2 linked regions of the Aliamphritea hakodatensis genome follow. Each later gene encodes a partner of the first gene's protein in a complex. Links are inferred from orthologs where the notes say so. Each region holds a gene or a part of one and is shown in the gene's direction. Other genes may lie near its edges.

Evidence for each region.
Region 2: the proteins of PCI15_RS03010 (region 1) and dsbD are in contact, whole or in part, in a crystal structure (PDB 1JZD), measured with the Escherichia coli proteins. The link is inferred for Aliamphritea hakodatensis from one-to-one orthologs.

The regions. Positions count from the first base shown.
Region 1 is NZ_AP025281.1:665,974-669,045, forward strand. The notes cover bases 273-3,019. They hold PCI15_RS03010 (DsbC family protein), read left to right. Parts: upstream 273-1,147; coding sequence 1,148-1,891; downstream 1,892-3,019. Other genes in these bases: xerD (site-specific tyrosine recombinase XerD), read left to right, coding at 273-1,035; PCI15_RS03015 (homoserine dehydrogenase), read left to right, coding at 2,065-3,019. Also shown: PCI15_RS03000 (DUF1638 domain-containing protein), read right to left, coding at 1-38; more of xerD, read left to right, coding at 118-272; more of PCI15_RS03015, read left to right, coding at 3,020-3,072. UniProt on the Escherichia coli protein: Acts as a disulfide isomerase, interacting with incorrectly folded proteins to correct non-native disulfide bonds.
Region 2 is NZ_AP025281.1:2,490,331-2,493,589, forward strand. The notes cover bases 4-2,937. They hold dsbD (protein-disulfide reductase DsbD), read left to right. Parts: upstream 4-491; coding sequence 492-2,384; downstream 2,385-2,937. Other genes in these bases: PCI15_RS11435 (3-deoxy-7-phosphoheptulonate synthase), read right to left, coding at 4-99; PCI15_RS11445 (LysR family transcriptional regulator), read right to left, coding at 2,426-2,937. In the rest of the region: more of PCI15_RS11435, read right to left, coding at 1-3; more of PCI15_RS11445, read right to left, coding at 2,938-3,259. UniProt on the Escherichia coli protein: Required to facilitate the formation of correct disulfide bonds in some periplasmic proteins and for the assembly of the periplasmic c-type cytochromes.

The DNA.
Region 1 (3,072 bases):
TTTATTGATTTGGATTGCTGTGATCTTAGTTTCGTCATTATAAAATAGCGAACAGGCCGGTCGTTGTTGGTTACACTGCGCCGGAAACAGAATAACCAGGGAGGCAATGTGCCAGAGCTGAAATCAGACACAGAACAGCTTTCACAGGATAACTCGCAGACTATTGATACATACCTGGATGCTTGCTGGCTGGAAAAAGGCTTGAGTGATAATTCACTACAGTCTTACCGGCGGGACCTGCGTCAGTTTGCCTTATGGTTGCAGGACCGGGGCTATCGTCTGTTACAGCTGGAGCGGATTGAGCTGCTTGCCTATCTGAGCTGGCGGGTGACGCAGCGACTGAAGCCGGCATCGACCTCGAGAATGTTGTCGTGTTTGAGAGGGTTTTACCGGTATTACGTCCGTGAAGCGGTGATCAGCGCTGACCCGACACTGGATATTGAAAGCCCGAAGCAGGGGCGACAATTGCCGAAAACCATGACGGAAGCAGACGTTGTGGCCCTGCTGGAGGCACCAAATACGGATGATCCGCTGGATTTCCGTGACCGGACAATGCTGGAGATGCTGTACGCGGCAGGTTTGCGGGTCACCGAACTTGTGTCGTTACAGTTGGGCCAGATCAACCCCCGGCAAGGGATTATCCGGGTCGTGGGTAAGGGGGATAAAGAGCGGCTGGTACCATTGGGTGATGAGGCTGCCCGCTGGTTGCAGGAATATGTGCAGAATGTGAGGCCATTGCTGATGGGGGATTCACGTAATGAGGTTGTGTTTCCCAGTAGGAGGGGCACACAAATGACCCGGCAAACATTCTGGTACCGGATTAAGCGTCACGGACTGGCGGCCGGATTAACCCAATTGCCGTCGCCTCACGTCCTGAGGCATGCTTTTGCGACGCATTTGCTGAATCATGGCGCCGATCTGCGGGTTGTTCAGCTGTTGCTTGGGCACAGTGATTTATCCACCACGCAGATTTATACCCATGTGGCGCAGCACCGGTTGCATTCTTTGCACCGGGAGCATCATCCGCGGGGATAAAAAATGCTTAAGGCTCTGAACTTTAAGGGTATCCTGTCGTCTCAAGTTTCAGACCACAAATATACCGGTTTTCGGCCGGTGACGATTTGCAGTGATTAAGGTAGAGGATTTCATGCGTAAATTTTTGATGATGGCAGCGGCATTATTTGCATTTGCTGCAACCGTTCAGGCGGAAGGGGATAAGGAAGCCGACATTCGTAATGCCTTGCGAGGCCTGAATGCGATGGTGCCTATCGTTGAGGTAAAGCCGGCGGCGTTTCCCGGCTTATATCAGGTGACGCTGAAGAGCGGTGAAACCCTGTATACCAATGACAAAGGTAGTCACTTTGTTGTCGGGGATATGTTTAAGGTCAGTGAAAGCGGTGCTCTGGTTAATCTGACAGAAGAAGCCAAGAAGGGTGATCGCCTTGAGCTGCTGGCGAGCAGCGATGCCAGCGATACAATCAATTTTGCAGCTAAAGGTGAGAAGAAGGCCAGTGTGACTGTGTTTACGGATGTGGATTGCTTCTATTGCCGTAAGCTGCACAAAGAAATTGCGGATATCAATGCACTGGGAATTGAAGTACGTTATCTGGCGTTCCCGCGTGCAGGTGCGGGGTCGCCTGCTCATCTGACGATGGACTCTGTCTGGTGTGCTGAAAACGAAGAAACCCGTAAAGAGCTGATGACCCGGGCTAAGAAAGGTGAAAGCCTGCCGCAGGCCAGCAGCAGCTGTGACAGCCCGGTACTGGCGCAGATGAATGTTGGTCGTAAGGCCGGCGTGACCGGTACACCTGCACTGGTGCTGGAAGACGGCAGTTTGGTGCCGGGTTATGTGCCTGCAGCGCGTCTGGCTGAGATGCTTCAGCTGAATTAATCCTGCAGATTAAAAACTATTCATCAATAAGGGAGCAAAATGCTCCCTTTTTTAGTTTCAAAGCGACCTGCTGCGTAGTGCATCACGGCTGACTTATATATAATGCGAAGCTATTTTGACTCGGCCCGGGCGTGCCCTTTGGCATTCCCTGACATGACAAGCGAGGTAACGGTTTGAAACCAGTAAAAGTGGGTATCTGTGGACTCGGCACCGTGGGTGGCGGCACTTATAACGTATTGAAGCGCAATGCTGAAGAAATTGCGCGTCGCGCCGGCCGTAAGATTATTATCGAGGAAGTGGGTGCGCGTCGTCCTAATCCTGATTGCGATACTAAAGGCACCCAGATTACCGCGGATATTTTTGCCGTTGCCCGTAATCCTGAAATTGATATCGTCATTGAGCTGATCGGTGGTTATGACACCGCGCGGGAGCTGGTGATGACTGCGATTGAGCATGGTAAGCACGTAGTGACAGCGAACAAAGCGCTGATCGCGGAGCACGGCAATGAAATCTTTGAAGCGGCACAGCAGAAGAATGTCATGGTGGCATTTGAAGCAGGTGTTGCTGGCGGTATTCCGGTCATTAAAGCGATCCGTGAAGGTTTGTCCGCTAACCGGATCAACTGGCTGGCGGGTATCATTAACGGTACCGGTAACTTCATCCTGACTGAAATGCGGGATAAAGGCCGTGATTTTGCTGATGTGCTGGCGGAAGCTCAGGCGCTGGGATATGCCGAAGCTGATCCTACTTTTGACGTTGAAGGCATCGATGCGGCGCATAAGCTGACGATTCTGGCGTCTCTGTCATTTGGTATTCCGCTGCAGTTCTCCAAGGCGTATACCGAAGGGATCAGTAAGATCACTGCGGAAGACGTGCAGTATGCTGAAGAGCTGGGCTACCGGATTAAGCACCTGGGTATCAGCCGTCGCAATGAGGCCGGTGTTGAGCTGCGTGTTCATCCAACCATGATCCCTGAAAAGGCACTGATTGCTAACGTGCATGGCGTAATGAATGCTGTGCTGGTTGACGGCGATGCGGTTGGCCAGACCATGTATTACGGTGCCGGTGCCGGTGCAGAGCCGACGGCCTCTGCTGTTGTTGCTGATGTGATCGACGTTGTCCGTACCCTGACGGCTGACCGTGATAACCGCGTACCTCATCTGGCATTCCAGCCGGGTGAA
Region 2 (3,259 bases), 1.8 Mb from region 1 along the record:
AGCGGTTTCGCTCAGCGGCAGTTTGTTTTTCAGTTCGGCAGGAGTCAGGAGGACTTCATTACTCTCGATATTGAGGTTTTCTACGCGTTTATCAGACATCTTATTTCCTTCATGTGATCCTTAAGTCGTTCAGCTGGACCACAACGCCTTGCTTTGGCTTAACTCTTGTTAACTTACTAATAAGTGGAGACTCTTTGTATCACATAAGTTGTTACTGTTTAAGGGGGCAAACAGCGAATCCCGGACCTTGGAAGGAATAAAACGTTGTCTGCCGGGTAAAAGAGAATAAAATTACTTCTGAAGATCAGACTGGCCACCTGCGGGTTAACGGTAAGGTGGCGTGTTACAAGGCATATGGTTATAGCTAAATTTTCTGATCTGAATCAGGTAAAGAAGGCTGTTTTTAAACAGTTTTATCCGCTTTAAACAGAACTGTTCGCTAAAATGGTTGTCCATTAAGCCAACCCGTATAAATCACAATAGGAAAAACCGTGTTGCAAAGAATCCAGCAATGGCTCAGCTATCTGCTAGCTTGCACCTTTTTAGTTCTCTCGACGGTACCCGCCGCACAGGCCGGACTGTTCGATAATGCTGACCTGTTTGGCGCCAGTGAAGGCCCGGTAGATGTGGAAGAAGCATTTACTTTTGATTACGAACAGGGAGAGAACGGCGCGCTTAAACTTGTCTGGGTCGTTAAAGACGGTTACTACCTGTACCGGGATAATGTTGAGCTGACCTACAGCGATAAGATCAAAATACTCTCGGAAGAGCATTCTACTGCCAAACTGAAAGCCGATCCGCTGTTCGGCGATGTCTATGTGTATTACAGCCAGGGCGTGATGGATTACCAGCTGAGCAGTACGACCGGTTCAACCGTCAGCGATACGATGACGGTGTCCTATCAGGGCTGCTGGGATGGCGGTATCTGTTATCCGCCGGTACAGAAAACCATCGACCTTAAAGATATTCCGGTGGTACAGGCATCGGTGATTCCTACACCGGCAGCCACTGATCCGGCGATGGCGAATGCCGATAAAGTCATTCAGGCGGTTGTCCCTCAGCAAACCCTGAGCACTACAGTCAGTGAACAGGATCAGTTTGCTCAGTTGCTGTCTTCCAGCAGCCTGATGCTGATTCTGGGCGCTTTCTTTGTGGCCGGTCTGGCGCTGGCGCTGACCCCCTGCGTATTCCCGATGATTCCGATTTTGTCCAGCATCATCATTGGTCAGCAACAGCCGGTCAGCACTAAACGGGGCTTCTTCCTGTCGCTGGTGTATGTGCTGTCTGTCGCCGTGACCTATACGGTACTGGGCATTGTTGCCGGTCTGTTTGGTGAGAACCTGCAGGCGGCTTTCCAGAATGCCTGGATTATCGGCACCTTCAGTTTCATCTTTGTGCTGCTGTCTCTTTCAATGTTCGGCTTTTATGACCTGCAATTGCCGAACAGCCTGCAAACCAAACTTAATCAAATGAGCAACAGCCAGCAGGGTGGCAGCATCATTGGCGTGGTGATAATGGGTCTGCTGTCGGCGCTGATTGTCGGTCCGTGCATGGCCGCGCCGCTGGCCGGTGCGCTTATCTATATCGGCCAGACCGGCGACCCGGTACTGGGCGGTGCGGCACTCTTCAGCCTGAGTATGGGGATGGGGGTTCCGTTACTGATTGTGGGCGCATCGGCGGGCAAGCTGTTACCGAAAGCCGGTATGTGGATGGAGAATGTCAAAGCAGGCTTCGGTGTACTGATGCTGCTGATGGCAGTATGGATGCTGGACCGGGTGATTGCCGATGGCATTGCGATCTTCCTGTACGGCATGATTCTGCTGGTCAGTGCGGTGTATATGAAGGCGCTGGATACGCTGGCGGAGGCCGCCAGCAAGTGGCAGCGTTTCTGGAAGGGCACCGCGGTGCTGCTTCTGGTGTACGGTGGCAGCCTGGTGATTGGCAGTCTGGCTGGCAGCCAGAGCCTGTTTCAGCCGCTGAAGGGGCTGGTTGCCGGCGGTGGCACTGTTGCCGCTGAAGCCAAGGTTGAATTTGTGAAGGTGACTGACGAGCAGACGCTGGATCAGATCCTCAATACCGCCCGGCAAAACAATCAGCCGGTGATGCTGGATTTTTATGCCGACTGGTGTATTTCCTGCATTGAGCTGGACAATATTACCTTTGTGGATGCCGGTGTTCAGCAGTCTCTGAAACCCTTTATCAGCGTGAAAATTGATGTGACCGCCAACGATGCTGACTCTAAAGCATTGTATAAGCGTTACAGTGTAATCGGGCCGCCTGCGCTGATTTTTTACGATAATCAGGGCAATATCCAGCCGAATATGACCCTGATTGGCATGGTGCAGCCGGATGACTTTATCCGCCACGTTCAACCGCTGATCTGAATACATTATTGAAAGACAAACCGGGCCTGTGCCCGGTTTTTTTATGCCTGGCGGATATTACAGGCGACGGTTTCGATCACCTCTGCCATTGCGGTTGTCAGCGCTGTTTGCCGTTCTCCGCTCAGCAGGACGGTTGTTGACACCGGTAAGGCGGGCAGGCCGTCTCTGTGATCTAAAATCCGCATCCCGGCGCTGAGGGCAGAACGGCTCAGCATAGCGACCGCCAGCCCGGCGTGAACGGCTGCACTGATACCGGATAAACTTTCGCTACTGAAGGCAATCCGATATTCGACAGCGTTGTTTTCCAGTGCAGCAATGGCGGCATCACGCCACCAGCATTCTCGGTTAAACAGGGCGACCGGTAATGGCTTGCCTGGTTCCGGTAAGAAGCTGTCTGAGGCGACCCAGATCATTTCATCCTGACAAACAATCTTTTCACTGCCGGCGTCCGGGCCTGCTGTATACAGGGCCAGATCCAGTTCACCGCGCTGAATCGCCCGGGGGAAGGTTTCGCTGAAACTGCAGTTAACGGTGACATCCACCTCAGGATATCTGGCCGTAAACTGCTGCAAAACAGCTTTCAGTGCATCACGGGAAAAGTCATCCGGCACCCCGATAGTAATCTGGCCGCTGAGGCTCTGTGTGAACAGCCGGGCAATCCGGTCGACATCTTTAACAAGCTGTCTGGCTTCAGGCAGCAGCCGGTGACCGCTTTCTGATAATTGCATACCCCGTGGTAAACGGTGAAACAGGCAGGTGCCCAGCGCCTCTTCAAGCTTGCGGATCTGTACGCTGATCGCCGATTGGGTCCGGTTGAGCAAGTTGGCTGCCTGGGTAAGGTTGCGGGTTTCGGCAATGGCCAGAAAGGTCCTGAG